DNA from 2 places in the Sodalis sp. RH20 genome. Region 2 is predicted to be linked to the other one. Evidence: predicted binding sites of a transcription regulator. Region 2 holds the regulator's gene; the other holds the start of a gene.
The links. Region 2 encodes PhoB, which activates phosphate uptake and scavenging genes when phosphate is short. Its sites were predicted from a motif close to CTGTCATAAAACTGNCNNAT; they were not measured.
Positions count from the first base shown of each region.

Region 1 (10,956 bases), 1.4 Mb from region 2:
ACCAATGTCATTATTGAGGGCCGGGTATCCTTGGGCAACAATGTGGTTATCGGTACCGGCTGCGTATTAAAAGACTGCGACATTGGCGATAACGTGGTGGTCAGCCCCTACACGGTCATAGATCAAGCCCGGCTGCGTGCGGACTGTACCGTCGGGCCGTTCGCCCGCCTGCGGCCCGGTGCGGAGCTGGAAGAGGGCGCCCATGTCGGCAATTTTGTCGAGATGAAAAAAGCGCGCCTGGGGCGCGGATCCAAGGCCGGGCACCTGAGCTATCTGGGTGATGCGGAAATTGGCGCCGGTGTGAATATCGGCGCCGGCACCATTACCTGCAATTATGACGGCGCCAATAAACACCAGACCGTGATCGGCGATGATGTCTTTGTCGGCTCGGATACCCAACTGGTGGCGCCGGTTACCATAGGCAACGGCGCCACCATCGGCGCCGGCACCACAGTTACGCGCAGCGTGGGGGAAAACGAACTGGTGCTTAGCCGGGTGCGGCAGGTGCATATCACCGGCTGGCAACGGCCGGTTAAGAAGCATCGTTAATGGTATTACGCGCAGTTTGTCAAATCTGGGCATGAGTTTGCCGCGGGTATGATGCGCAATGAGAGTAAAGCCTGGCGCCGGGAAGAGAGATAGGGCGTCTTTACCATCTTGCCCATCATGCCCGTTATCATGGTTTTGTCAGCCATTTTCACGAGAGTGGCTGACAAAACATAATAATCCCCAGTTCTACAGGCTCGGGGAAACCGGAAAAACCGGTCTCTGTCAGGTCAAAGACATCGATACGGCGGAGCATGCCGTTCATTTAGGAATAACACTGATGTGTGGAATAGTAGGCGCGGTTGCGCAGCGTGATATTGCCGAAATCCTGTTAGAGGGATTACGCCGGCTAGAGTATCGTGGGTATGATTCCGCCGGCCTGGCGGTGGTGGATAACGAGGGGCATTTGCAACGGCTGCGCCGGGTCGGCAAGGTTGCCGCGTTGTCGCAGGCGGCGGCGGAGCATCCGCTGACCGGCGGCACGGGCATCGCCCATACCCGTTGGGCCACCCACGGGGAACCCTCGGAAAATAATGCCCATCCCCATGTCTCCGGGCATATCGTGGTGGTGCATAACGGTATCATTGAAAACCATGAACCGCTGCGTAAACTGCTGGTGGAGCGCGGCTATGTATTCGCGTCCGAAACCGATACCGAGGTTATCGCCCACCTGGTGCATTGGGAACAGCGCCAGGGCGGCGGCACGCTGGCTGAAGTGATCCTGCGCGTGATCCCGCAGCTGCGCGGCGCCTATGGCACAGTTATCATGGACAGCAAGGACCCAAGCGTGCTGGTGGCGGCGCGATCCGGTAGTCCGCTGGTGATTGGCCTGGGCGTGGGCGAAAACTTCCTGGCGTCCGATCAGCTGGCGCTGCTGCCGGTCACCCGCCGGTTTATGTTCCTGGAAGAGGGCGATATCGCCGAAATTACCCGCCGCACGGTGCGCGTATGGGATACGCGCGGCAACCCGGTGCAACGGGCGGAGATTGAGTCCCAGGTAAAATACGACGCCGGCGATAAGGGCATCTATCGCCACTACATGCAAAAAGAGATTTTTGAACAGCCGCAGGCGATTAAAAACACCCTGGCGGGCCGTTTTTTACACGGCCAGATCACGTTATCCGAACTGGGCGAGGCCGGCGATCGTTTGCTGGAGCAGGTACAGCATGTGCAAATCATCGCCTGCGGCACCTCGTACCATTCGGCCATGGTATCGAAATACTGGTTCGAGGCGCTGGCCGGCGTGCCCTGCGATGTGGAAATCGCCTCCGAGTTCCGCTATCGCAAATCCGCCGTGCGGCCGGGCAGCCTGATCATTACCCTGTCGCAATCCGGCGAAACCGCCGATACCCTGGCGGCCCTGCGCCTGACCAAAACCCTGGGCTACCTCGGCTCGCTGGCGGTGTGTAACGTGGCCGGCTCCTCGCTGGTGCGCGAATCCGATCTGGCGCTGATGACCCGCGCCGGGACGGAAATCGGCGTGGCTTCCACCAAGGCCTTCACCACCCAGTTAACGGTATTGCTGATGCTGGTGGCGCGCCTGGGCCGCCTGAAGGGCATGGATAGCCAGGTCGAGCAGCAGATTGTGCATGCGCTGCAGGCCCTGCCGGCCCGTATCGAGCAAATGCTGGCGCTGGATAAGCCGATTGAACAGCTGGCGGAAGGGTTCTCTGATAAACATCACGCCCTGTTTCTCGGGCGCGGCGAGCTTTACCCCATCGCCATGGAAGGCGCGCTGAAGCTCAAGGAAATTTCGTATATCCACGCCGAAGCCTATGCGGCGGGCGAGCTGAAACACGGCCCGCTGGCGCTGATCGACGCCGATATGCCGGTAATCGTTATTGCCCCCAATAATGAATTGCTGGAAAAACTCAAGTCGAACATCGAGGAAGTGCGCGCCCGCGGCGGCCTGTTATATGTCTTTGCCGAAGAGAACGCCGGTTTTACCGACAGCGAAAATATGAAAATCATCCCGCTGCCGCACGTAGAAGAGATTGTGGCGCCGATATTCTACACGGTGCCGTTGCAGCTGCTGGCGTATCATATTGCGCTGATCAAAGGCACGGATGTCGACCAGCCGCGTAATCTGGCAAAATCGGTGACGGTGGAGTAACCCCGCGTCTGCGGCGGCACCTAAGCCGCCGCTTGCAAAGTGATCGCAAAAACCGACACAGCGTTAATCGGATCCGGTGGGGATGGCAAAGCCCCAGCGGATTTTTTTTTGCCCGATCACACCCCAATAAATCCTTTTCCTTATATTGATATTGCAAATGCGTAATTCAAATAAGCTTAATTAATTTACGCATGGTTATTTACGAGAAACTTCTTGTTCCCACCCGGAATATAACAATAATGATTATGTGAGCGGGGTCATGCCGGCTTATGACAACGGTCATAAAAATAGGGTGCTGAAAAGTGTAAAACATCTGTCATGTCAACAATACACTATTACCGGCTTGTCTGGCCTGCGACGACTTTCTCCTGGGTTTTTACCGCGGGAAATGCCGCCTGACGTGCGGCATGGTTCCGCTCGCCGCTTGCCTGTACCGAACGGAATAATCGTAACGGCTTAAGCTGCGCATTTCTCTCATTAATCGACCGCCCACTATTCTGATTTTATTGGAAGGGTCACATCTATGCTGATATTTTTATAACTAAAAGGTGCGATTTATGAATAGCCTACAGATATTTTCTTTTGTATTTTTTACGTGCCTTGTCGCTATTGTTACCTGGTGGAAAGTAAGGAAAAACGATACCCATACCCAGCAGGGCTATTTCCTGGCCGGTCGTTCCCTTAAAGCGCCAATAATTGCCGCATCGCTGATGCTGACCAATCTTTCAACGGAACAATTGGTCGGCCTGAGCGGACAGGCCTATAAATTCGGCATGTCGGTGATGGCATGGGAGGTGATTTCAGCTATTCCCCTGGTCCTGCTGGCGCTGGTGTTTTTACCGCGTTATTTGCAGCGGGGCATTATTACCATTCCGGATTTTATCGAAGAACGCTACGACAAAACCACGCGTATTATGGTGGACTGCTGTTTTTTAATCGCCACCGGCGTCTGTTTTCTGCCCATAGTACTCTACTCCGGCTCGCTGGCGCTCAACAGCCTGTTTCATTTCAGCGACCTTACCGGGCTGAGCCAGGGCAGCGCGACGATAGTCATGGTGATAGCCCTTGGCGCGATAGGCACCCTGTACGCGGTTATCGGCGGACTGCGCGCGATTGCCGTCGCCGATGTCGTCAATGGCATCGGCCTGGTGATTGGCGGGCTGATGGTGCCGTTTTTCGGGCTGATGGCGCTTGGCGGCGGCAGTGTTATCGCCGGCCTGAATACACTGACGGCGGATCATGCCGAGCGCCTCAACTCCATCGGTGGCGCCCATGACCCGGTGCCCATCGGCGCCGCCTTGACCGGCCTGGTGCTGGTGAATACCTTTTACTGGTGTACCAACCAGGGCATCGTCCAGCGTACCCTGGCCGCCAAGAACCTGGCCGAAGGGCAAAAAGGCGCGCTGCTGACGGCGCTGCTGAAAATGCTCGACCCGATAATCCTGGTCCTGCCCGGCGTTATCGCCTATCACCTGTATCAAGGGCTGCCCAAGGCGGATATGGCCTACCCGGTGCTGGTCAACCAGATCCTGCCCGCGCCCCTGGTCGGTTTTTTCGGCGCCGTGCTGTTCGGCGCCATTATCAGCGTGTTCAACGGGTTTTTAAACAGCGCCAGCACCTTATTCAGCATGGGTATCTACAGCCGTATTATCAATCCTGACGCCACGTCCAAAAAACAGGTGTTGGTGGGGCGTTATTTCGCCCTGATCCTGGCGCTGGTGTCGGTGGTGGTGGCCCCCGGCATTGCCAATGCCCCCGAAGGATTATACAGCTGGATGAAGCAGCTTAACGGGGTGTACAACGTTCCCCTGGTCACCATTATCATCATGGGGTTCTTTTTCCCGCGTATCCCGGCCATGGCGGCTAAGCTGGCGCTGCTGTTAGGTATCGTCAGCTATATCCTGATCAATTACGTTTTCCATTTCCCTATTCATTTCCTGTATGTGCTGGCGATAACGTTTTGCCTGAACGCGTTGGTGATGCTGGTTATCGGTAAACTTGCGCCGCGCGCCACCCCGTTTGTCTTCCATGATTCCCTGGCGGTGGATATGTCGCCGTGGCGGTCGGTAAAAATCGCCTCCGTCGGCGTTATTGCGGCGATGATATTTATTTATGCCTTTCTCGCCCGCTTCGGTGGCTGGCACAGCCTCTGGTTATGCTGGATCGCGGGCATAACCGTTGTCGCCATTTCCGGCTGGCTGATATTCGCCGGTTTGAGAAAAACCAAAACCCGGGAGGAAATCGCCTGATGCAACCTAATATTATTTTTATCATGACCGATACGCAGGCCACCAATATGGTCGGGTGCTATACCGGCCTTCCCCTGCATACCGAGCATATCGATGCGCTGGCCGGGCGCGGGGCCAAATTCAATTCGGCATTTACCACCGCGCCGCTGTGCACCCCGGCGCGCGCGGGCCTGTTCACCGGCCTGTATTCCAACCAAAGCGGTCCCTGGACCAATAATCTGGCGCCGGGTAAGAATATGCGCACCCTGGGCAACTATTTTCAGGATGCCGGCTGGCAAACCGCCTATATCGGTAAATGGCATCTTGATGGCCACGACTATTTCGGCACCGGCATCTGTCCGCCGGAATGGGCGGCGGAATATTGGTACGATGGCGCTAATTACCTGCATGACCTGCCGGAAGAAAAAATCAGCTTATGGCGCAACGGGCTGAATTCAAAGGAAGAACTTGAACAACATCAGATTGATGATGAATTTACCTGGGGCTATCGCATCAGCCAGCGCGCGATACATTTTATCGATAAGCAGCGCCTGCGGCGCGAGAAACCGTTCCTGCTGGTGCTTTCTTACGATGAGCCGCATCATCCCTTTACCTGCCCGCCGCGTTATCTCGACCGTTTTGCCGATTTCCATTACCCGCTGGGCGCAAAAGGAACCGATGATCTCAGCGATAAACCGATGCACCAGCGTTTGTGGGCCAGGGCGATGCCGTCGCCGGTAACGGATGGCGCCACCTATCATCATCCGATTTATTTTGCCTGCAATGATTTTGTCGACGACCAGATAGGACGCGTGCTGAACCACCTTACCCCCGACGAATGGGAAAATACCTGGATAGTGTATACCTCCGATCACGGTGAAATGATGGGAGCGCATCAACTTATCAGCAAAGGCTCGGCAGGCTATGACGACATCTGCCGCATTCCCTTTATCATCCACGGGCCCGGCCTGCCGGCGCGGGAGATTGATACACCGGTGAGCCATATCGACCTGTTGCCGACGTTATTATCGATTGCCGGTATCCCGGTGCCGCCGTCGCTGCACGGCGAAAGCCTGCTGCCTATGCTGTCGTCGGCGGAGCGGGAACGGGAGCGGTCGGTCATGGTGGAATTTAACCGTTATGAAATAGAACATGACAGCTTCGGCGGTTTTATCCCGATGCGCGCCTGGGTCACCAATGATTTAAAACTGGTGATTAATCTGTTTGACGATGATGAACTCTATGACCGGCGCAACGATCCCGAGGAACTGATAAACCTGATTGGCCGGGACGACTATGCGGAACGGCGTAATGCATTGCATGATAGCTTAGTAGACTATATGGATAGTATTCGCGATCCGTTTCGCAGCTATCGCTGGGCCATGCGCCCGTGGCGGCCCGACAGGCATGAGCAATGGCTGGGCGCGTTTCGTCCTAAACCGGATGATTACGTCTCGCCGGTGGTCAGGGATTATGATACCGGCCTGCCGACCAAGGGAGTAAAAATTGAGGAAAAAAGACAAAAATTCTGAGGATGGGGACGAGGGCCGCGCCGTATTCGCAGAATTGTCCGGCAGCGAACACGCCATGTTTACCCGGCTGGATCAGTTGCCGAAGCAAACGCGCATTTATCCCCAGGAGGATGAGGCCCTCTCTTTTTATTACCTGCACAGTGGATTGGTGGGGCTGTACCATATGCTGGAGAACGGTAAGGTGTGCCTGATCCGCCTGTTTGGCCCCGGTGATTTTTTCGGCTACCGCAGCCTGTTCGGTAATACGTTTTACCACTGTTCCTCGCGCGTGCAGCGCACCGCTACGGTAACGCGCATTACCCCCTATCAGCCGCAGCGGTTTTTATGCCGCTATCCGCGCCTGAATGTCTATTTGTTCATGCGGCTGGCGCGTGATCTGGGCGAGGCGGAAAAAAGGCTGGCCAGCATGGCCTACGATAAATCCCAGCAACGGGTATTACTGGGCATTCACTATTTATACCGGCAATGGCCGGGCTATGAATGGACCTGGCGTGAAATTGCCGAATACGCGGGTTGCGAAACGGAAACCGCCATCCGCCATGGCAGTGAGCTCAAGCTACAGGGACTGTTGCCGGATGAATTTACCGGTTAACTGCCGCCGCTGCCGGTGCGGCATGGTATTTGACGCGCAATATTGTTTGGAGTCGCGGTTATGAAACGCCCGTTTTCCCTGATGGCGAAACCCACCAGTTATCAATGCAATATTCACTGCGATTATTGTTTTTATGTGGACAAAAAAAATACCCTGTTACCCGCCGGAGCATCGGCGTCGAAGCATATGGCCGACGATGTGCTCAGGGAATTTATTAAGCAGTATATTGACGCCAGCGCTGGCGACGAGGTCATGTTTGCCTGGCAGGGCGGCGAGCCGACCCTGGCCGGAATTGACTTTTATGCCGCCGCGCTGCGCTATCAGCAGCGTTACGCACGGGGAAAAAGGATTACCAACAGCATGCAAACCAACGGCGTATTGATAAACGATCAATGGGGCCGTTTTCTTGCCGATAATCATTTCCTGCTGGGTATTTCCGTGGACGGCACCGCCAGGCTGCATAATCATTATCGCCATACCGCCAGCGGCCGGCCGGTATTTGACAGCGTGATCAACGCCATCCGGATATTTAAGGAATATCATATAGATTACAACGTATTGAGCGTGGTGAACGATAAAACCGCCCAGGCGCCGCTGGAAATATATCTTTTTATCACGCAAGAGCTGGGCGCGCAGTATGTGCAATTTATCCCGGCCGTGGAACAAAGGTTGTCCGGAGCCGCGCGGGGGGAATTGATTTATCCCCGGTCGACGGCGGATAAAACGCTGACGCCATGGTCGGTGAGCGGCGAAGCCTACGGCACGTTTATCAATACCCTGTTTGACTACTGGGTACGGCATGATGTCGGCACGGTGTTTGTGCAGCTATTCGATAATGCGCTGGCCGCCTGGTGCGGCGTGATGCCAAGCCTGTGCGTGATGCAGCCCACCTGCGGCCAGGGCCTGGTCGTCGAGCAGAACGGCGATATCTATAGCTGCGATCATTTCGTCTACCCTGAGCATAGACTGGGCAATCTGATGACAGGGAACCTGGCCGCCATGGCCGGTGGGAAAAAACAGCGCCAGTTCGGCCAGCTAAAAGCCAATGTGGCGACGCCGTGTTTGTCATGCGACTATCGGTTTGCCTGTCACGGCGGCTGTCCTAAGCACCGTATTCACCGCATCGGGGGCCAGTGGCATAATCATCTTTGCCCCGGCTATAAAGCTATTTTTTCCCATATCGCGCCCTATATGGCGTATATGGCCGGCGAACTGGCGCACCATCGGCCGGCCGCCGGCATTATGCGCGATATTGATCGGATTGCGGAGGCGGGGATTGAAAAAAAAGGCTAATATGCCATTAAAATAGGTACCCATCCCGGTGTCATAAAAATGTCATATTACCGACATGTATCTGTAACCTAATTGTCCTATTTTCCCTCCTGCAGCAATTATAATAATTGAAGAAAACGGCCATGGGCCGATTTTAAATATCCCACAGGAGGGATTATGAGACTGATGCATACCACCGTTGCCAGTGTTGTAGCAGCTACGTTCGCCCTGGCGAGTATTTCTTCGTTCGCTGCCGCCAACCTGACAGGTGCCGGCGGCACATTCCCCGCCCCGGTTTATGCTAAATGGGCTGATACCTATCAAAAAGAAACCGGCGTAAAGGTTAACTACCAGGGCATCGGTTCTTCCGGCGGCATTAAACAGATTATCGCCAATACCGTTGATTTCGGCGCGTCCGATGCTCCTTTAAGCGATGGCGACCTGAAGAAAGAAGGTTTATTCCAATTTCCGACCGTGATTGGCGGCGTGGTGCTGGCCATCAACGTACCGGGAATCAAAAGCGGCGAACTGACCCTGGACGGCCATACCCTGGGTGAAATTTACCTGGGCAACATCAAAAAATGGAACGACCCGGCCATCACCAAGCTGAACCCGGGCCTGAAGCTGCCTGATCAGAATATCGCCGTGGTACGCCGCGCCGATGGTTCCGGCACGTCGTTTGTCTTCACCAGCTATCTGTCCAAGGTGAATGCGACCTGGAAAGAAAAAATCGGCGCCGGTTCCACGGTTAACTGGCCGGTCGGACTGGGCGGCAAGGGCAATGACGGCATCGCCGCCTTTGTCCAGCGTTTGCCGGGTTCCATCGGTTATGTGGAGTACGCCTACGCTAAGCAGAACAACCTGGCCTACACCAAGCTGATTTCCGCCGACGGCAAGCCGGTAATGCCGACGCAGGATAACTTCAGCGCGGCGGCGAAAGGCGTCAACTGGCAGCAATCTTTTGCCCAGGATCTGACTAACCAGAAGGGCAACAATGCCTGGCCGATCACCTCCACCACGTTTATTATGTTGCATACTACCCAAACCAAGCCTGAGCAGGGCCGCGAAACCCTGAAATTCTTCGATTGGGCCTACAACAAGGGTGCCGACCAGGCTAACGCCCTTGACTACGCCACCTTGCCAAAGGACGTGGTCGAACAGATCCGCGCCGCCTGGAAGGCCAATATCAAAGACAGTAACGGTAAAGCGCTCTACTAAGTCCTTGTGTTTCGTCCCTTCCCTTACGGGAAGGGATTACGAACCAACAAAAAGAGTACTCTATGGCTGACAATACGCCGGCACGGCATGCCCCCGGTAAACAAGGCGACCTGATATTCGGTACGTTGGTCAGGTTGGCCGCATTGATTACCTTATTGATGTTGGGCGGAATTATCGTTTCGCTGATTGTCGCTTCGTGGCCGAGCATGGAAAAGTTCGGCTTCGCGTTCCTGTGGACCAAGGAGTGGGATCCGCCCGGTGAAAAATTCGGCGCGCTGGTTCCTATCTACGGCACCCTGGTGACCTCTTTTATCGCGTTGCTGATTGCCGTTCCGGTCAGCTTCGGCATCGCCCTGTTCCTTACCGAGCTTGCCCCCAACTGGTTGAAGCGTCCCCTTGGCGTCGCCATTGAGCTGTTGGCGGCCATCCCAAGCATTGTCTACGGCATGTGGGGGTTGTTTGTTTTTGCTCCCCTGTTCGCCCAGTATTTTCAACAGCCCCTGGGCGATGTGATGTCGACCATCCCTTTTATCGGCGTCCTGTTTTCGGGGCCGGCGTTTGGTATCGGCATCCTGGCCGCCGGTATTATCCTGGCTATCATGATCATCCCGTATATTGCCGCCGTGATGCGCGATGTGTTTGAGCAAACGCCGGTGTTGATGAAGGAGTCGGCCTACGGTATCGGCTGCACCACCTGGGAAGTGATCTGGCGTATCGTGCTGCCCTTCACCAAAAACGGCGTGATCGGCGGCGTGATGCTGGGCCTGGGACGGGCGCTGGGCGAAACCATGGCGGTGACCTTTATCATCGGCAATACCAACCAGCTGGACAGCATTTCCCTGTTTAGCCCGGGCAACAGCATTACCTCGGCGCTGGCCAATGAGTTCGCCGAAGCCCAGGCGGGTCTGCATACCGCCGCGCTGATGGAGCTGGGGTTAATCCTGTTTGTGATTACCTTTATCGTGCTGGCCTGCTCCAAATTCATGATAATGCGCCTGGCGAAAAACGAGGGGGTCAAATAATGGCGACCGTCGAGCACCAAATGACCCATACCGCGCCACAAATGGAAGCGCGGCGTAAAATGCAGTCCTGGCGGCGGCAGAAGAACCGTCTGGCGCTGTTATTATCCATGATCACCATGGCCTTCGGCCTGTTCTGGTTATGCTGGATCTTGCTGACCACGGTAAGCCGGGGTTTTGACGGTATGTCGCTGGCGTTGTTTACCGAAATGACGCCGCCGCCCAATACCGCCGGCGGAGGGCTGGCCAATGCCCTGGCCGGCAGCGGATTGCTGATTCTCTGGGCCACTGTTTTCGGCACGCCCCTGGGCATCATGGCGGGGATTTACCTGGCGGAATACGGGCGTAAGTCCGCGCTGGCGGAAGTGATCCGTTTTATTAACGATATCCTGCTGTCCGCGCCGTCCATCGTTATCGGTTTGTTTGTCTATACGCT
Region 1 is NZ_CP178733.1:4,757,821-4,768,776, forward strand. It holds gene glmU (bifunctional UDP-N-acetylglucosamine diphosphorylase/glucosamine-1-phosphate N-acetyltransferase GlmU) at 1-549, shown strand, start outside; gene glmS (glutamine--fructose-6-phosphate transaminase (isomerizing)) at 827-2,659, shown strand; gene ACL2XM_RS21685 (solute:sodium symporter family transporter) at 3,217-4,908, shown strand; gene ACL2XM_RS21690 (sulfatase-like hydrolase/transferase) at 4,905-6,419, shown strand; gene ACL2XM_RS21695 (Crp/Fnr family transcriptional regulator) at 6,394-7,011, shown strand; gene ACL2XM_RS21700 (anaerobic sulfatase maturase) at 7,072-8,304, shown strand; gene pstS (phosphate ABC transporter substrate-binding protein PstS) at 8,461-9,501, shown strand; gene pstC (phosphate ABC transporter permease PstC) at 9,564-10,523, shown strand; gene pstA (phosphate ABC transporter permease PstA) at 10,523-10,956, shown strand, end outside.
Region 1: a site for PhoB is predicted at 8,333-8,352, ahead of pstS (phosphate ABC transporter substrate-binding protein PstS). Genes of this name have one in related genera too.

Region 2 (10,956 bases):
CTGGCGTTCGGCCAGCCAGGCGTCAACCGCGGAATCCGCCGGCAGGGTCAGTCCCAGTTGGGCGAGAGCCTCGCTGCTTTGCGCCGCCAGTTCGTCCATCCGTTGCTGTTGTTCCTGACGGCGCTGCTGCGTTTGCCGCAGACGTTGGGTCACCGCATCCTTCTGCTGGGCATTCAGCGCCAGACGGGCGTCGAGCCGTTGCCATTCGCCGTCGGCCTGGGCAAGGGCGTCGCGGGCCGCCTGCAGCCCCTGGTTGTCCTGTTCACGCGCCTCCAACTGCCGGGCCAATGCCTGCTCATGCGCGTCCTGCTCAGCCAGCCAGGCGGCGGCGTGTTCGCCGGGCGCCAGATCCAGCCCGGCGGCGGCCTGTCGCCAGGCGTCGTCCAGCAACGCCAGTTCCTCTTGCAGGCGTACCTGTTGCGCCGTCGCCTGGCGCTGCTCCTGCTGCAGCATCTCGAGACGGGTAAACGCCGCCACCACTTCGGCCTTGAGCCGCTCCACCTCCGGCAGCAGTTCCTGCCGCCGCCGATCGGTGTGTTGCGGCTGCAGGTCCTGGTATAGGGCGATGCCGGGATGCTCGGTGGCGCCGCATAGGGGGCAGGGATCCCCCGGTCGCAACGCTCCGCGCAGTTCCCCGAGCGAGACGATATGCATTTCCAGGCGATGGCGCGCGGTCATTTCGTCCAGCAGGGCGGACTTATCCGCCTCGGCGCGCCGCAGCGCCGCCAGCGCGGCGGTAATATCGTCGCAGTCGCGCCGCAGTTGATCTTCCCGCGTGCGGTTGGCCGCCAGATCGCGGCTTACACGCTCCATTTGCGGCAGCAGGGACGACATCAGGGCGCGCCGGCCGCGCTGCTGCTGGCTGTGCTGCCAGTCGGCGCGCAGCGCGGCCAACGGGAACCGGGATTCCTGCTCATCGTGCAGGCCCTGACGTTCCGCCAACTGCGCCGTGAAGGTCATTACCCGTTGCCGGCAGGCCTGCGACGCGCTGAGTTCCTTCTGGCGCGCAATATCGAGTTGTTCAAGTTCCTGCGTGATTTGCGCGCCTTGCCGGGCCAGTTCGTCGATGTCGCGCTGTTCGCGCCGGCGGCGGGCAAACAGCTCGCGCCAGAGGGGGAGCTGCCCGCCCCATTGCCGGCAGGCGGCATGCTCAAGCAGATAGCGGGCGACAAGCTGCGCCTGTTGCCCGGCCTCATGATGTTGTTGTTGTTTCAGCGCCTGCAGCGCCTGTCGTTTCCGCTGCTGTTCCGTTTGGGCTAACCGCTGTTCCTCCTGTTGCGCGGCCTGTTGTTCCAGCCCGGCGATTTTCTGGTCCAGCGGCACGAGATGGTCGTTTATCAACTGCTGTTGCGCCAACTGATGCCGGGCGTGCTGCTCCCAGCGCCGCCGGGCGGTATCCGCCTGTTCCCGCAGCGGTTGTAGCGCCTGCTGACTTTGCAGCTCCAGCGCGCACGCGCGGGCGAGCTCCTGCTCAGCCCGTTCCAGGTCCACGGCGCTGCGTTGCCGATCGTCGAGCAGGGGGCGCAGGGATTCCGCCGGTTCGCCGCGCGCCAGTCGCGCCAGCGGCGCCTGTGCTTCCTGCGCCGCCGCCTGCGCGGCCTGGCGCTGGGCCTGTGCCTGCGCCAGGGCGCCGGTCAACTGGCGCTGCCGCTCCAGCCAGGCGTGATGCCGTTGCGACTGCGATTGTTCGGCGTTCAGCCGGGCCTGCTCCAGGCGCAGGCTATCCAGCTCGGCGTCAAGTTCCCGCAGTTGGGGTTCGCTCAATAGTTCGATGGCGGCGGCGCGCGTACGCAGTGCCTCCAGTTCCCCGCGCACCGTTTTATGGCGTTCGAAAATTTCAGCGGAAATGCGGCCGTAGATATCGGTGCCGGTCAGTTCCTCCAGCAGTTCGGCGCGATTTTTCGCATCGGCGTTTAAAAATGCGGCGAAATCCCCCTGCGCCAGCAGCACCGATTTGGTAAAACGCGCGAAATCCAGGCCGGTCAGTTCGGTGGTCAGGCGCAGCTTATCGCTGATTTTATCCGCCAGGATGGCGCCGTCGGCCAAACGCGCCAGTTCGACCCTGGCGTTTTGCAGTTTGCCCTGCGGGCTGTTTTTCGCCCGGCGCTGGCTCCAGAAGGCGCGATAGCCCACGCCCTTGACCGAAAACTCGACTTCCGCCAGCGATTCGGCGGTCAGCCGGGTCATCAATTCCTGGCCGGGCAACGCGTCCAGGCGGGGCGTGCGGTGATACAGCGCCAGGCAGATGGCGTCAAGAATAGTGGTCTTGCCGGCGCCGGTGGGACCGGTAATGGCAAACAGGCTGGCGCGGTCGAAGGGGTCGGCGGTAAAATCAATTTTCCACTCGCCCCTGAGCGCATTGATGTTTTTCAGCCGCAGCGTCAGGATTTTCACCGGGCGTCTCCTTTGGTTGCGGCATCCGGCGCTAGCGGGTTTTCCGCCGCGGCGCCTTGCTGTACGTCCGCCGTTACCTGGCGATAGAGCAAGCGTATGGCGTCCAGGTTCTCCGGCGCGGGGGAGGGGATCAGCGCCAGGCGCCGCTCAAACACGTCCCCGGCGCTCAGTTCGACCAGCGTTTCCCGTTGCCGGCGCGCCAGTGCCGACAGCCGCTGCTCGCGGTTACGGCGCAACAGCACGATTTCCACCGGCAAATCGGCCGCCAACTGCTGGATACGCTGCTGGATATCATTCAGCCAGGCGTCTGTCACCACCTCGATATCCAGCCAGACGGGCGTGGACCCCGGGTAATCGCTAAACGAGCGCAACTGCGCCTCGATGTCCGCCAGGTCGCCTTTTATCAGGCGCAGGGCCTGGGTTTCCGGGATCAAAACCGGGGAAATGTCCGCCACGCCCCCGGCGTCGAAACTGACTATATTGATCTGCTTGGGCTGCCCGGTCTCATCAAAACTCAAGGCGATGGGCGAACCGCAATAGCGGATATGCTGCTGTCCGCCCACGCACTGCGGGCGGTGGATATGGCCGAGGGCGATATAATCCGCCGGAGGAAACAGCTGGGCGGGAAACGCGTCCAGGCTGCCGATATAAATATCGCGTACCGAATCGGTGGTGGCGGCGCCCACCGTGGTCAGGTGTCCGGTGGCGATAATCGGCAGCCGGCCGGGCAACTTGGCGCGCAGGGCCAGCGCCCGGTCATATAGCGCCTGGTAATATGCGGCGATGGCGTCCATCAGCGCCCGCTGTTTATCATCCCCCGATTCTCCGGCGCGGCTGGTCAGCACATCCCGCGGGCGTAAAAAGGGGATGGCGCACAGTATCGCCCCCGGCTTTCCACTACGATCGTTCAGTACAAAAACCGGTTGCCCGCCGCTGTCTTCGCGGTCGCCGTCGGCGTTGTCGTCATCGTCCCGGGCGCCGAACCCGCCGCCGGCGATAACCCGGGTATGCATGCAGGCCAGCAGCGCCCGGGATTCGTTCAGTGTCGCCACCGCGTCATGATTGCCCGCCAGTATGATCAGCTGGCAACCGGTCGGCTGCAACGCCACCACGAAACGATTGAACAGTTCGCGGGCATAGCTGGGCGGGGTGCCGGTATCAAAGATATCGCCGGCCACGATCACCGCGTCGATATCCCGTTCTGCCACCTGCGCCACCAGCCATTGCAGGAAGGCGCGGTGCTCCCGGGCGCGGTTTTTGGTGAAAAACGACTGACCCAGATGCCAGTCAGAAGTGTGAATGATCCGCATGACGCTCCAGCCAGAGTGTAAAAGTCAGGGCGAGAGTATAAACCTTACCCCGGGCGATGCCGACGTAAAGCTGTTAATTTGGCAACCCGGGACGAAAAAAAACCGCCATCCGCTATGCTTCTGGCACGATGGGCTGATTTTAATAAATCTGTCATAAAAGTGACGCATAATGCCCGGGCACGTTAACCGCAGAGATTAATGGCAGGAAAAAATGGCAAAACGCATATTAGTCGTGGAAGACGAAGCGCCGATTCGTGAAATGGTGTGCTTCGTACTTGAACAGAATGGCTTCCAGCCCATCGAAGCCGAAGACTACGGCACGGCGGTCAGCCGTATGGCGGAGCCTTATCCGGATCTGGTATTGCTCGACTGGATGTTGCCAGGCGGTTCGGGAATTCAATTTATCAAACATATGAAACGCGAGGTATTGACCCGCGATATTCCGGTCATGATGCTGACCGCGCGCGGCGAGGAGGAAGACCGGGTGCGGGGGCTGGAAGTGGGCGCCGATGATTATATCACCAAACCGTTCTCGCCCAAGGAGCTGCTGGCCAGGATCAAGGCGGTGATGCGCCGTATTTCGCCGATGGCGGTGGAAGATAAGATTGAGCTGCAGGGCTTAAGCCTGGATCCGTCGTCGCACCGGGTAACCTCCAACGAACTGGCCCTGGAGATGGGACCGACCGAATTTAAACTGCTGCACTTTTTCATGACCCATCCCGAGCGGGTATATAGCCGGGAACAGTTGTTAAATCATGTCTGGGGCACTAATGTGTATGTTGAGGACCGGACGGTTGATGTGCATATTCGCCGCCTGCGCAAAGCGCTGGAAACCGGCGGTCACGATCGGATGGTGCAGACGGTCCGCGGCACCGGCTATCGTTTTTCCGCGCGCTATTAGCGCGGTATAAGGGGAGCTCTGCCGGTGCTGGAACGTTTATCCTGGCGTAAGATTTTGCTGGAACTGGGGCTGTTTTGCCTGCCGGCCCTGCTGTTGTCGCTTTTTGTCGGCCACCTGGCCTGGCTGTTGGTGGCGGCGCTGCTGGCCGCGCTGGTGCGCAACTATTATTACCAACTGCGGCTGTCCCGCTGGTTATGGGTCGATCTCCGGCATACGCCGCCGGAAGGGCGGGGAAGCTGGGAACCGCTGTTCTATGGCCTGCATCAGATGCAGTTGCGCCACCGGCGGCGGCGGCGTGAACTGGCGACATTGTTCAAACGCTTTCGCAGCGGCGCGGAAACCTTGCCTGATGCGCTGGTGATGTTGACCGACGACGGCCATATTTTCTGGTGCAACGGCCTGGCGCAGCAGCTGCTCGGGTTTCGCTGGCCGGAAGACAACGGCCAGCATATCCTTAACCTGCTGCGCTATCCTGAATTCAACAGCTATATCCAGGGCCAGTCGTTCGAGCGCCCCTTGACCCTGCTGCTCAATAAGCAACGTTACGTTGAATTCCGCGTGATGCCCTATACCGACGACCAGCTGTTAATGGTGGCCCGCGACGTGACCCAGATGCGCCAGCTGGAAGGCGCCAGGCGCAACTTTTTCGCCAATGCCAGCCATGAACTGCGTACGCCGCTGACGGTGTTGCAGGGATATCTGGAAATGATGAACGACCAGGATATGGATGAAGCCATGCGCGCCAAGGCCATCCACACCATGCAGGATCAGACGCAGCGCATGGAGCGCCTGGTCAAGCAGTTGCTGGTGTTATCCCGTATCGAGGCCGCGCCGCAGGGCGAGGTCAATGAACGCGTCGATATTCCGGCCATTCTCAAGCGCCTGCAGCAAAGCGCCGGGGCGCTCAGCCAGGAACGGCATGAGATCGTGTTCCGGGTTAATGAACAGTTGCTGGTGCGCGGCAATGAGGATCAGCTGCGCAGCGCGATGTCGAACCTGATATACAATGCGGTCATCCATACGCCGCCGGGCACCCGCATCGAGGTGTGCTGGCAGCGTACCGCTGAGGGCGCGCAGTTTCAGGTCAGCGATAACGGGCCGGGCATCGCCCCGGAGCATTTACCGCGCCTGACCGAGCGTTTTTACCGGGTTGACAAAGCCCGTTCGCGCCAGACCGGCGGCAGCGGCCTTGGGCTTGCCATCGTTAAGCACGCGCTCGGCAATCATGACGCCCATCTTGATGTTATCAGCGAGCCGGGCGCGGGTACCCGCTTCTTTTTTACCTTGCCCAACCGGTTGATTGTCCTCCCCGTCCTGGCCGAAAATAACCCCACTTCTCCTTCACGTGTCAAATCCCGATGATAAAAGCTGTAAAAACCCTGGGCTGGCTGCTCTGCCTGCTGTTGACCCTGCCGGCGGCGGCGCGGCCGCTGTCGGTGCTGTCGGGTAGCCTCACCAGCAGCGGTTCCGATACGCTGGCGAATATGATGGCCCTGTGGGCGGCGGATTTCAGACATGACTATCCGGATGTCGGCGTGCAGATCCAGGCGGGCGGATCGGCGACGGCGGCGACGGCGCTGGCCGCGGGCACGGCGCAAATCGGGCCGATGAGCCGCATGATGAACGCGACTGAAATCGCCGCGTTCCAGCGCCATTACGGCTACCCGCCCCTGGCGGTGCCGGTGGCCTTGGATGCGCTGGTGATTATAGTCAACCAGGATAACCCCCTGCCCAGGTTGCGCCTGCGCCAGTTGGACGCCATTTTTTCCATCACCCGCAGCTGCGGCGACGCCCCTGCCGTCACCCGCTGGGGGGAACTCGGCCTAACCGGGCGGTGGGCCGATATGGCCCTGCTGCGCTATGGCCGCAATTCCGCCTCCGGTACCTATGGTTTTTTCCGCCAGCGCGTGCTGTGCGGCGGTGACCTGCTGGCATCAGTCAATGAACTGCCCGGGTCGGCTTCGGTGGCGCAGGCGGTAAGCGCGTCGCGCAACGCCATTGGTTACGCCGGCATGGGGTTTCATACCGCCGGCGTGCGGATCCTGCCGTTAACCGACGAGGCCGGCCGCCAGGTGACGCCGGACGAGTCGGCCTTGCTTAACGGCGACTATCCGCTGGTGCGCTATCTCTATATTTATCTGAATAAGCCCCCTGATACCCCATTGGCGCCGGTCACCGCCGCCTTTATGGACCGTATTTTGTCGCCCCAGGGCCAAAACCTCGCCCGCCAGGGCGGCTACCAGCCCTTGCCTGAACCCATAAGGCTACAGGCGCGCCGGGATATCGGGCTGCAATGAGGTGTGTCGGCAGGGTGGGCCGTCGCCCGCGGGTGATCATGAATAATGTTCAACACGGGTGAATTTTCTTCGCCATGGCGATGCGCCGCCGCGTGCTAGTATGGATGCGGGCATTATAGACGTCCGGATGTCTATATGTCACCGACGGAAACTATTGCCCACCGGGAAAGTTTACATCCTGAACTATTCATTAAATCTTATTATCTTGCGGGCCTTGTCCAGGCCGGCAAAATAACGCCGGAGCTCAAACATGCAAAGAAATACGCCTCCCTTTCGCGCTGATGTGGTGGGCAGTTTATTACGCCCCGAGGCGATTAAACAGGCCCGCAGGCAGTTGCAGCAAGGGGCCATTACTCCCGCGCAGCTGCGTGCCGTCGAGGATACCGAGATCCGCCGGGTGGTGGAACTGCAGCGCGGTCTGGGGCTGCAGGTGGTCACCGACGGCGAGTTTCGCCGCGCCTGGTGGCATTTCGATTTTTTTGAGGGGCTGGACGGGGTGGAAGGCTACGATGTCGACCAGGGTATCCAGTTTTCCGGGGTGCAGACCAAGGCGCGCAGCATTAAGGTCACCGGCAAGGTGGCGTTCCGCCAGCATCCGATGCTGGCGGATTTCCGCTATCTGCGCAGCGTGGCCGGAGACGCGGTGGCTAAAATGACCATACCCAGCCCGAGCGTGATGCATTTTCGCGGCGGGCGCGGCGCCATCGACGCCGGCGTCTATCCTGATCTGGCGGCGTATTTCGCCGATCTGGCCCAGGCCTGGCATGACGCTATCCGCGCCTTTTACGATGCCGGCTGCCGTTACCTGCAGCTTGACGATACCGTGTGGGCTTATCTGTGTTCGACGGACCAGCAGCGCCAGATCCGCGAGCGCGGCGAGGATCCGCGGCAATTGGCGCGCATCTATGCGGATGTGCTCAATCAAGCGCTGGCGGGCAAACCGGACGATCTGGTGGTTAGCCTGCATGTTTGCCGCGGCAATTTCCGCTCCACCTGGATTTCCGAGGGCGGTTATGAGCCGGTGGCGCCTATCCTGTTCGGCGAGGTCAAGGTCGACGCCTTTTTCCTGGAATATGACACCGAGCGCGCCGGCGGTTTTGAACCGCTGCGGTTTATCAAGCCCGGCCGCCAGCAGGCGGTGCTGGGCCTTATCACCTCCAAAACCGGTGAATTGGAAGATCCTGAGGCGGTGCTGGCGCGCTTGCGCGAGGCCACCCGTTATATCAGCCTGGACCAGCTGTGCCTGAGCCCGCAGTGCGGCTTCGCCTCGACGGAAGAAGGCAATAGCCTGACCGAAGCCCAGCAATGGGACAAACTGCGGCTAGTGCTGGATGTTGCGGGCCGCGCCTGGTAACGCCAGCGCCCGGCTATCCCGCCCGCGGCAAAATACCGCGGGCGGGCATGGTCGCCGCGGGTTAAGGGGCGGCCCGGGGGTGCCACCGGTATCCATGCCGTTCTGTTATAGTTAAAAGCGCGTCCCTTCAACTATCTTGTAGCAGAAATTACCCAGGCTATGAAAGTATTCACTGCTTTTAGGGTATTTTTTTGGCTTATCATTCTGCTTTTATCTTCAACTATTGCCTTACCGCGCTTTAAACGTTTAAATTGCGCCGGTTATTGCATGTTTCACGCCGTTTTGCACCCTTTTAGCGCTCCGGTCCCGGCAAACAGGCCATTACGCCATGGCCCGCGAGATATCCCGTTGCTGTTGGTGATGTCATAACCGGCATGAGTCGTCATAGGTTTTACTTATTTTTCGCATCCAGACAGGCATTACATTATTCCATGAGCCAGCGTTTAAGCATCAGAGATATCCTCGCCCTGGGTTTTATGACCTTCGCCTTGTTTGTCGGCGCGGGCAATATCATTTTTCCGCCGATGGTGGGATTGCAGTCAGGCCCTTATGTCTGGTGGGCGGCGGCGGGGTTCCTGATTAGCGCGGTTGGGCTGCCGGTACTGACGGTGATTGCCCTGGCCCGGGTGGGGGGCGGCATTGACGCCCTCAGTTCCCCCATCGGCAGAAAAGCGGGACTGCTGCTGGCCGTGGTATGTTATCTGGCGGTGGGGCCGCTGTTCGCCACGCCGCGCACCGCGACGGTATCCTTCGCCGTGGGGCTGGCGCCGTTTACCGGCCAGGGGGATCTGCCGCTGTTTCTTTACAGCCTGGTCTATTTTGCGCTGGTCATCGCCATCTCGCTCTATCCCGGCCGCTTATTGGATACGGTCGGGCACATCCTGGCGCCGCTGAAAATGATTGCCCTGGCGGTCCTGGGCATCGCCGCGCTGCTGTGGCCGGCGGGCAATCCCATCCCGGCGACCGACGCTTATGCCCATATGCCGTTCTCCAACGGTTTTGTCAACGGCTACCTGACCATGGATACCCTGGGCGCCATGGTATTCGGCATCGTGATTGTCAATGCGGCCCGCTCGCGCGGCGTGAACGACGCCGCGCTGCTGACCCGCTACACCATACTGGCCGGGCTGATAGCCGGCGTCGGGCTGACGGCGGTCTATATCACGCTGTTTAAACTGGGTTCGGGCAGCAGCGTGCTGCTGCCGTCGGCGCAAAACGGCGCCGAAATCCTGCACGCCTACGTCCAGTATACCTTTGGCAATGCGGGCAGCGGCTTTCTCGCCATCCTGATTTTCGTCGCCTGCATGGTGACGGCGGTGGGGCTGACCTGCGCCTGCGCCGAGTTTTTCAGCGAACATCTGCCGCTCTCCTACCGCACGCTGGTGTTTATACTCGGTCTGTTTTCCATGCTGGTGTCCAACCTCGGGCTGAGCCATCTGATCCAATTCTCCATTCCGGTGCTGACCGCGATTTATCCGCCGTGCATCGTGCTTATCCTGCTCAGCTTCACGCTGCGCTGGTGGCGCAGCAGCACCCGGATTATCGCGCCGGCGATGCTGATAAGCCTGGTCTTCGGCTGCGTCGATGCCGTCAAGCTCTCGTCATTCCAGGTCTGGCTGCCCGCGTGGATACAGCACCTGCCGCTGTCGGCCCAAGGCCTGGCCTGGCTGCCGCCCACGCTTACCATCGGTATCCTGGTCGCGTTCTATGATAAATACGCCGCGCATCATAAGGCCACCATCCGGTTATAACCTTTGCGCGCATTATTCACCGCGGGTCGTCCCGCGGCTATTTTTGACTGAAAAAACAGGGTAAATGGGTCATGCAACAACAACCCTCCGCATTAAAACGGGGTCTTACCACCCGCCATATCCGATTTATGGCCTTAGGTTCCGCCATCGGCACCGGGCTGTTTTACGGCTCCGCCGACGCCATTAAAATGGCCGGCCCCAGCGTGCTGCTGGCGTATATGATTGGCGGCGTGGTGGCGTATATCATCATGCGCGCACTTGGCGAAATGTCGGTACACAGTCCCCATGCCGGGTCCTTCTCCCGTTACGCCCAGGATAACCTTGGCGGGCTTGCCGGCTATATTACCGGCTGGACCTACTGCTTTGAAATCCTCATCGTCGCCATCGCCGACGTCACCGCCTTCGGCATCTATATGGGCGTCTGGTTTCCGTCGGTGCCGCACTGGGTCTGGGTGCTGAGCGTGGTACTGATAATCGGCGCCATCAACCTGCTCAATGTCAAGGCCTTCGGCGAAATGGAATTCTGGTTCTCGTTCTTCAAGGTGGCCACCATCATCCTGATGATCGTGGCCGGGTTCGCCATCATTATCTGGGGGCTGGGCAACGGCGGACAGCCCACCGGTATCCACAATCTCTGGTCCAACGGCGGTTTTTTCAGCCATGGGATAATGGGCATGATCCTGTCGCTGCAAATGGTGATGTTCGCTTATGGCGGCATTGAAATTATCGGCATCACGGCGGGCGAAGCCAATGAACCGGAAAAATCGATCCCGAAGGCAATCAACTCCGTGCCCTGGCGCATCCTGGTCTTTTATGTCGGCACGCTGTTCGTCATCATGTCCATCTATCCCTGGGATCAGGTGGGCACCGAAGGCAGCCCCTTTGTGCTCACTTTCCAGAAGCTGGGGATCCATACCGCCGCCGGCATTCTGAATTTTGTGGTGCTGAC
Region 2 is NZ_CP178733.1:3,401,428-3,412,383, reverse strand. It holds gene ACL2XM_RS15755 (AAA family ATPase) at 1-2,394, opposite strand, end outside; gene sbcD (exonuclease subunit SbcD) at 2,391-3,704, opposite strand; gene phoB (phosphate response regulator transcription factor PhoB) at 3,916-4,605, shown strand; gene phoR (phosphate regulon sensor histidine kinase PhoR) at 4,630-5,967, shown strand; gene ACL2XM_RS15735 (PstS family phosphate ABC transporter substrate-binding protein) at 5,964-6,902, shown strand; gene ACL2XM_RS15730 (cobalamin-independent methionine synthase II family protein) at 7,153-8,256, shown strand; gene brnQ (branched-chain amino acid transport system II carrier protein) at 8,688-10,007, shown strand; gene proY (proline-specific permease ProY) at 10,079-10,956, shown strand, end outside.